DNA from 4 places in the Bacillus sp. P4_E1 genome. Region 3 is predicted to be linked to each of the others. Evidence: riboswitches for the same ligand, from Rfam matches in the RefSeq annotation. Region 3 holds a riboswitch; each other region holds the start of a gene.

Region 1 (2,204 bases), on a different contig from region 3:
AGGGGTGGATTAATTTCTCTAATGCGAATTCTAATTTGAAATAAAAGAAACCAACTATAGCACCAATGCTAGCAAGTGGTAGAAAGGCGACCCATTCATTAAGAGCAAGAGACCCTTCCCCGAAATCAACAATAAAGGATCCACGATTATCGAGTTTACTAAGTAATAAGTAAACGGAAAAACCGGCAAAAGTGGTAGCTAAATATACAATTGCTTTTTTTCCTTTAGAAAATTCGTTAATTTGTTCACCCTCATTTTCATTCGGAGCTAAGTAACCGAATAATGGTGCATTAAAAATTACACTTAAAGTAGCACCAATTCCAACCTCTGTTAGTTCATTCATTCCCTTTAAAGCAAAATTAAAGCGATCTCCTACCCATGTACAAAGTCCACCGATAATTCCAACAAGTGCAGCTTCTGGTCCTAAACTAGCTCCAAATATTAAAACGATAATCGCAGTTAAAGTAGCTTTATGTACAAAACGGTATTCAATTCTACCTGTTTTTTTATATTCAACCATCACTTCCGGCATAAGACGTGGATATGTACCGAAGTATTTTTGTGTGAAACCAACGAGGATACCACCGATGATTGTTACACAAATGGTGTAATAAGGGGGAGAAGAGAAAATAGTAGGTAAGTATCCCCAAATAAAGTGAATTCCGATATTTATTGTAACTAAAAATAACCAGACCGTGGCTCCTACTATAGAGCCTAAAAGAAGGCCATATAGGACGAGTATATAGTGCATGTCCTTTTTATTTGTCATGTTGTACCTCCGTTATGTAAGTTTTCATGTAGAAAGGATTAAATGTGCTAGTGTGAAATGAATTGAATATATATAGTATCTTTTTGAGGGTTTGGCTTATTCAATATATTGAAATCTCATGAAAATTTGAAACGAACGCGGTTAAACCACTTATTTAATTCTATATATTGATCGGAGTTTTTAAAAGGTCTTTTTCAAATGAATATGGAATATATTTCTTTTATTGTTTATATTAAATTCCTCACATTTAATTTGGAACATTCAGAAAAACTGTTTGACATTAGGAAATTATTGCTATAAAATCAACGGTAATTGCATAGTCTTATCAAGAAAAGGTGGAGGGACAGGCCCGATGAAACCTTGGCAACAGCCGTATAACGGAATTGTGCCAAATCCTGCAGGTAATAATCCTGAGAGATAAGAAAGAACCTTAGAGCGTGTTTTCAAACTGCTCCTTTCTTGTTTTCAGGGAAGGGGCAGTTTTTTATTTTGCATAAAAGAAAGGAGAATGAGAGATGGGAGAATCATGGGGGAAAGGAACGATTTGTGTGCAAGGTGGCTATACGCCAAAAAATGGTGAACCGCGTGTTTTGCCACTTTATCAAAGTACAACGTATAAATACGATACGTCAGATGATTTAGCGGCACTATTTAATTTAGAGGCAGAAGGATATATATATACGCGTATTGGAAATCCTACTCTAGCTGCATTTGAGCAGAAGTTATCAGATTTAGAAGGCGGTGTAGGGGCTGTTGCAACAGCTTCTGGGCAGGCAGCCATTATGCTTGCGGTTTTAAATATTTGCAGTAGTGGAGACCATTTGCTTTGTTCTTCAACTGTTTACGGAGGAACGTTTAATTTATTTGGAGTGAGTTTGCGAAAGCTGGGCATAGATGTTACGTTCTTTAATCCTAATTTAACGGCAGATGAAATTGCGGCACTTGCTAATGATAAGACAAAACTCGTTTATGCAGAGTCGTTAGGAAATCCAGCAATGAACGTTTTGAATTTCAAAGAACTTTCAGCAGCAGCAAAAGAATTAGAAGTACCTTTTATCGTTGATAATACATTAGCGACGCCTTATTTATGCCAGGCGTTTGAACATGGGGCAAATATCATTGTCCATTCTACAACGAAATATATTGATGGCCATGCAAGTTCTCTAGGCGGGATTGTAATAGATGGAGGGAACTTCGATTGGATAAATGGAAAATACCCTGAGCTTGTCGAACCTGACCCGAGTTATCATGGCGTAAGCTATGTTCAAAATTTTGGAGCAGCAGCGTATATTGTGAAAGCACGCGTTCAGTTATTAAGAGACTACGGAAACTGTATGAGCCCATTCAATGCATATATTAGCAACATTGGCCTGGAAACATTGCATTTAAGAATGGAGCGTCATAGTGAAAATGCTCTCGAAGTTGCTAAGTGGCT
Region 2 (2,204 bases), on a different contig from region 3:
CCATGTTCCATTACAGCAACTTGGTCACAAATACGCTGGATGACATTCATTTCGTGTGTAATTAGCAAAATCGTAATTCCGATTTCTTCGTTGATCTTTAATAATAAATCAAGAATAGAATCAGTCGTTTCCGGATCTAATGCGCTCGTTGCTTCATCACTTAATAAAACTTCAGGCTCATGAGATAGTGCGCGAGCGATCGCTACACGTTGTTTTTGACCACCAGATAATTCACTTGGGTAGGCATCTTTTTTATTAAAGAGATCAACAATGCGTAAATACTTTTCTACCCTTTTTTCAATTTCATTTTTGGGAAGACCAGATAGACGTAAGGGTAGTGCGATATTTTCATAAACGGTAACGGTTTTAAGTAAATTGAATCCTTGAAAAATCATGCCGATCTTTTTTCTCGCCTTTGCGAGTTCTTTTGTCGATAAGGTTGTTAACTCTTGTTCATTTACAATGATATCTCCTGTCGTTGGTTTTTCTAATAAATTTACACAACGGATTAATGTACTTTTACCAGCGCCACTATATCCGATGATTCCAAATACTTCGCCCTTTTTTACTTTAAGGGAAGTTGATTTAAGAGCCTTAACATTCCCTTTTTTTGTTGTAAATACTTTGGAGACGTTTTTTAATTCAATCATTATAGTCAGCTCCTACCAAGACGGTAAAACAGAACCATCGAATTTTTTCTCAATGAAATCTTTTACTTCTTTAGATTGATAAGCTTTCTTTAATTTATTAACAACAGCATCATCTTTATTTTCAGTACGAACAACGACCCAATTCACATATGGTGAATCTTTTCCTTCGCGGAAAATAGAATCTTTCGCTGGGCTTAATTTTGCACCTAATGCAAAGTTTGTATTAATTGCAGCTGCCTTTACTTCACCTAGCTGCGTTGGTAATTGAGATGCCTCTAATTCAACAATCTTTAAATTTTTCGGGTTTTCAATTACATCTTTAGCAGTCGCTTTTTCTGTAGCTTTTGGATCAACCTTTAAAACACCTGCTTTTTCAAATAGCTTTAAAGCACGAAGCTCATTTGTTGGATCATTTGGGACAGCGATTGCATCGCCCTCTTTTAATTCTTTTACATCTTTTATGTCTTTAGAATATACGCCCATAGGGAATGTTACTGTGGAAAATACTTCAGTTAATTTCATGTTGCGTTCAGCTTTAAATACGTCTAAATAAGATTTAGTTTGATAGCTATTTACATCGAGGCTTTTTTCATCTAAAGATACGTTTGGCGCTACATAATCATTAAATACCTTTACATCAATTTCGAGACCATCTTTTGCTGCCACTTCTTTTACCTTTTCAAAAATTTGTTCATGCGGTCCACCCGTTACGCCGACAGTAATCTTTTTCTCATCTAATGCTTTTACCTCTTTATCAGAATTAGCACCACATGCACCTAACAATAATACCGCTCCACTTACAATACTTAATAACACCTTTTTCATCTATAATTCCCCCTTAATATACGTTCCAAAATAAAAAGCACCTCTCAAAAATAAGAGAGGTGCCGAATAGACGAAATAGGTTCCTCTCTTATCTTCCAAAACGAAAATCGTTCTGCAGGAATTAGCACCTTAGCTTATACGTTCTAAGCTCGGTTGCCGGGCATCATCGGGCCAGTCCCTCCGCCACTCTTGATAAGAGTATGTGTATGTAGTTTTTAAATATGGTACTAATAGTAAATCTTACAAAAAGAATTGTCAATATTATTTTCTGAATATATTTTATTTTAAGGTAATCGAAACGTTCCCTTTTTTATGTCCCTTTTCCACATACATATGAGCTTCAGCAATTTCTTCTAATCGGTAAGTTCTATCAATAACGGGCTTTAGTTTTTCCGTTTCGACTAGTTTTTTTAATAGAATCATATCCTCTTTACTTACCTTGGCCATCATTCCATTAACAGATACATATTTTCCATTGGGTGTTAATGTATTTGTACAAAGGGATTTTTTATACTTCCCAACTGCATCAAATATAATATCGTAGCATTTGCCTTGCTTAGTAAAATCTTCTTTCGTATAATCAATTACTTTATCAGCTCCTAAAGATTGCACGAGTTCAAAATTTGAATTACTACAAACAGCCGTAACGGTCGCGCCGAAATATTTAGCAAGTTGTACAGCAGCTGTTCCTACTGATCCGGAGGCACCATATATGAGCACTTGTTGCCC
Region 3 (2,204 bases):
GAAGCAATATGGTGTACATATTGTTGGTGGTTCCATAGCAAAGCAAACAGAGCAAGGGGTTACAAATACAATGTATGTTGTAAACAATGAAGGGAATCTAGTCAATGAATATAGTAAAGTACATTTATTTCAGCTGATGGATGAACATAAATATTTAGTTGCTGGTAATGAAACAGGTGAATTTAAGTTAGATGATGTAGAGTGTGCTGGTACAATTTGTTATGATATTCGTTTTCCAGAGTGGATGCGCGTTCATACTGCTAAAGGTGCAAAAGTTTTATTTGTTGTAGCAGAATGGCCATTAGTACGTTTAGCACATTGGCGTTTGCTTTTACAGGCGAGAGCAGTTGAAAATCAGTGTTATGTTGTTGCGTGCAATAGAGCAGGAAAGGATCCGAATAATGAGTTTGCAGGTCATTCTCTAATTGTGGATCCTTGGGGTGAAGTTGTGGTAGAGGCAAATGAAGAGGAATCAATTTTATTTGGAGAACTTAAATTCGAGAAAATTAAAGAGGTACGTAAAGGAATTCCAGTTTTTGCAGATCGTCGTCCAGAATTATACAAATAAAATGTTGACAAGTGATTTTTATTCTTGGTATAGTCTTCATCATAAAGTTAAAAATTCTAAAAATTATAAAACTCTTATCAAGAGCAGGTGGAGGGATTTGGCCCGATGAAGCCCAGCAACCGACCGTAATACCATTGTGAAATGGGGCGTTTATGACGCCAAAAGGCACGGTGCTAATTCCAGCAGAAAGTAAACTTTCTGGCAGATAAGAGGGGAGAAGATAAACTTCAAACCTCTTTCTTTGTGGAAAGGGGTTTTTCTATTTTAGAAAAACCTCTGAATGAAAAGGAGGAGAAGACGATGGGATATTATTCATTAACTGAAACAACAGCTATACAATATGCGAAAGAACACGGTTATTTTGAAAAGAAAGCAAATGTAGTTTGTCATGAAATTGGAGATGGAAATTTAAATTACGTGTTCAAATTAGATGATGGAGAGAAGTCTATTATAATAAAACAAGCACTGCCATATGCGAAAGTAGTTGGTGAGAGCTGGCCACTGTCTATAAAAAGAGCGACGATTGAAAGTAAAGCATTACAAATTTTTGCGAAGTATGTGCCAGATTATGTTCCAGTAGTGTACAGTCATGATGAAGAGTTAGCAGTTACAGTAATAGAAGACTTATCAAGACTAACAATTACAAGAAAAGGATTAATAGATGGAGAAGGATATCCACTTTTATCCCAGCATATCGGTCGTTTTCTAGCACATGTTTTGTTTTATACTTCAGATTTCGGTTTACAGTCAGAAGAGAAAAGGGTATTAGAAGGTACATTTGTAAATCCAGACCTTAGTAAAATTACAGAAGATTTAGTTTTTACGGATCCATTTGGACATTATGATACGAATGATTATGAGTCAGATTTACAGTCAGTGATTGATGAACTTTGGAGTGACAAAACTTTAAAACTAAAAGTAGCACAATATAAATATAAGTTTTTAACGAGAAAAGAAGCGCTTATTCATGGTGATTTACATACTGGTAGTATTTTTTCATCACCTTCTGAAACGAAAGTGATTGATCCAGAATTTGCAACGTACGGTCCATTTGGATTTGATATCGGTCAATTTATTGCAAATCTATTATTAAATGCTGTATCTAGAGAAGAAGAAAAGAGAAGTGTACTATTTTTCCATATAGAAAAGACATGGAGTTATTTTGTAGAAAACTTTACGAAGTTATGGATTGGAGAAGGTGTAGAAGCATATACGAAAGAAAAACAATGGTTACCAATTATTTTGCAAAATATCTTTACTGATGCCGTCGGATTTGCCGGATGTGAACTGATTCGTAGAACAATTGGTTTAGCTCATGTAGCGGATTTAGATGGGATAGCAAATAAAGAAAATAGAATTCAAGCTAAAAAACAAGCGTTATCCTTAGGTAGAGAACTAATAAAATATGAAGCCAAGTGTGCTGATATTCAACTGTTTCGAACATTATTTCAACAGACAGTTGGAGGCGTAAAAGCATGAGTACAATTATTACTATTCCGAGATCTGTAAGTTGGAAAGGCGATGCAATTGCAGTATTAAATCAAACAAAGTTGCCGCATGTCACTGAATACAAAACATTAACGAATATTGAAGAGGTATGGAAAAGTATCATTATGTTAGAAGTACGAGGAGCGCC
Region 4 (2,204 bases), on a different contig from region 3:
ACAATAGTAAACCTAGAGGTATACCAAGAATTGTAGCAAATATAAGGGTTACAATTACCATTAAGAGGGTATCCCCCGTCGCATCTAATATGCGAGGCCAAAATATACTCCAATCAACTCGCATGAGCTTCTACCTCCTTCAGCTGCACTTGCAGTCTTAGATGTTGTAATGCTTTTTGAATTTCTTTCTGTTCACCTTGTAGTTCTACAAGAAGATTTCCAAATAGCACATTTTGGAGTTCAATAATATTTCCATAAAGAACATTTACATCGACGTTATAGTTTTTCGCAATATATGATAGTACAGGCTGTCCTGTCTCTTCCCCAGTAAAAGTCAGGCGATAAATCTGACCTCCGTTTTGAATTTTCGCTAGAACACTTTCTGGTAAGTGATCATTAATAACAGAGCGTACAAAATTTTGAGTGGTCTTTGTTTTTGGTTGTGTGAAAACGTCAAACAGTTTTCCTTCCTCAATTACTTTTCCTTTTTCCATAACGGCTACACGGTGACAAATTTCTTTCACAACGTGCATTTCATGTGTAATAAGTAGGATCGTTAAATTGTACTCTCTATTTACTTTCTTTAATAAATTTAAGATTTCTGTTGTTGTTTCCGGATCTAAAGCTGATGTTGCCTCATCACATATGAGAATATCCGGTGATGTCGCAAGTGCTCTTGCAATCCCAACACGCTGCTTTTGTCCACCTGATAACTGTTCTGGATAATAGTTCGCTTTATCTTCTAAACCAACAAATTTTAGTAGTTCATTCACTCTTTCTTTTATCTCATTCTTCGGCAATTTCGCTAACCTTAATGGATAAGCAATGTTCCCAAACACCGTTCTTGAATTAAATAGATTAAAACTTTGGAAAATCATCCCAATTCTTTGTCTTAGTTTCCGTAATTCTTTCGCCGATAATGATGTAATATCTTTATCATCTATTGAAATTGTTCCTGCAGTTGGTCTTTCTAACATATTTACTAAACGTAATAGCGTACTCTTTCCAGCACCACTAAATCCGATAATGCCAAAAATTTCGCCCTTTTCAACTGACAGCGTTACATCCTCAACCGCATGAACAGATTGCCCACCTGATTCATATACTTTACTTACATTGTTAAAAGAAATCATTTTCTTCCCTCCTATATGCTGTAAAACTTGAAGTAGAGCTTTCGAGGTAAAATAAAAAGTGCTCTCCTTCTTATCAGTAATAAAAGATAAGAAGGAGAGCACTTTTATATGTACTCATTCACATCTTCTCATCTTCCAAGCCTTTATAGGCTTGCTGGAGTTAGCACGGTATTAAAAAACCCGTTGCTGAGGTATCGTAGGGCCAGTCCCTCCACCTCTCTGGATAAGAGTGTATCGATTTAATTGTCGTTTAATTAAGTCTTATTATAGAACTCAGAATAATGAGAGTCAATACATTTTTCGGAAAAATATTAATTATTTCTCTATTTGAATTTTAAAATAAGAAGTAACAATACAATAGTGATTTTTAAAGTTATGTAAAATCCTTCTCACTCATACTTTTAAAAAGGAGAATCTTCTCTACTCATTGAATAACATTATTTGAATATGAAATCGGAGGAAGATAGATATATGAAAACAGCTCTTTTGCTCGTCGACATTCAAAATGATTATTTTCCAAGCGGAATGATGGAATTACGTAATCCAGTAGAAGCAAGTGAATATGCTAGTCAGCTACTACAACATTTTAGAATAAGAAACGAACCTATTTTTCATATCCAACATGTAGCTATAAAAGATAGCGCTACTTTTTTCCTACCCAATACAGAAGGTGTCCATATTCACGAAAATGTCCGTCCACTTAGAGAGGAAACCGTTATCCTTAAACATTATCCAAATAGCTTCCGAGAAACTGATCTTCTAGAACAATTACAACGTTCAGGAATTGAGCACGTCGTAATATGCGGGATGATGACCCATATGTGTATTGATGCTACAGTAAGAGCTGCTTTTGATTTTGGCCTTCACTGTACCGTAATACACGATGCTTGTGCTACAAAAGATCTTTCATTTAAGAATGCTACTATACCAGCTGTTTATATTCATAATACAATTTTGGCGAGTTTAAATGGAGTATACGCAAATATAATGAGTACAGAAGAGTTTTTAGCGACCTAAAAAAACACTCCTTTCAGTTAGCAAAGCCGAAAGGAGTGTTCTCTTGTCTAACCA

What was found. Region 3 has a riboswitch for S-adenosylmethionine ahead of mtnK (S-methyl-5-thioribose kinase). Riboswitches for the same ligand answer to the same signal wherever they lie in the genome.
Region 1: linked by a shared signal. The riboswitch ahead of AC1DS7_RS02765 (bifunctional O-acetylhomoserine aminocarboxypropyltransferase/cysteine synthase) and the one ahead of mtnK (S-methyl-5-thioribose kinase) in region 3 are both predicted to bind S-adenosylmethionine.
Region 2: linked by a shared signal. The riboswitch ahead of AC1DS7_RS23670 (MetQ/NlpA family ABC transporter substrate-binding protein) and the one ahead of mtnK (S-methyl-5-thioribose kinase) in region 3 are both predicted to bind S-adenosylmethionine.
Region 4: linked by a shared signal. The riboswitch ahead of AC1DS7_RS15040 (methionine ABC transporter ATP-binding protein) and the one ahead of mtnK (S-methyl-5-thioribose kinase) in region 3 are both predicted to bind S-adenosylmethionine.

The regions. Positions count from the first base shown of each region.
Region 1 is NZ_JBFUIV010000002.1:117,649-119,852, forward strand. Features, by position in the region: gene AC1DS7_RS02760 (chloride channel protein) at 1-769, opposite strand, end outside; SAM riboswitch class I at 1,089-1,193, shown strand; gene AC1DS7_RS02765 (bifunctional O-acetylhomoserine aminocarboxypropyltransferase/cysteine synthase) at 1,285-2,204, shown strand, end outside.
Region 2 is NZ_JBFUIV010000021.1:74,858-77,061, reverse strand. Features, by position in the region: gene AC1DS7_RS23675 (methionine ABC transporter ATP-binding protein) at 1-650, opposite strand, end outside; gene AC1DS7_RS23670 (MetQ/NlpA family ABC transporter substrate-binding protein) at 663-1,475, opposite strand; SAM riboswitch class I at 1,561-1,674, opposite strand; gene AC1DS7_RS23665 (NAD(P)-dependent alcohol dehydrogenase) at 1,755-2,204, opposite strand, start outside.
Region 3 is NZ_JBFUIV010000012.1:10,441-12,644, reverse strand. Features, by position in the region: gene AC1DS7_RS17355 (carbon-nitrogen family hydrolase) at 1-568, shown strand, start outside; SAM riboswitch class I at 640-780, shown strand; gene mtnK (S-methyl-5-thioribose kinase) at 869-2,047, shown strand; gene mtnA (S-methyl-5-thioribose-1-phosphate isomerase) at 2,044-2,204, shown strand, end outside.
Region 4 is NZ_JBFUIV010000009.1:205,424-207,627, forward strand. Features, by position in the region: gene AC1DS7_RS15035 (methionine ABC transporter permease) at 1-124, opposite strand, end outside; gene AC1DS7_RS15040 (methionine ABC transporter ATP-binding protein) at 114-1,133, opposite strand; SAM riboswitch class I at 1,259-1,363, opposite strand; gene AC1DS7_RS15045 (cysteine hydrolase family protein) at 1,605-2,150, shown strand.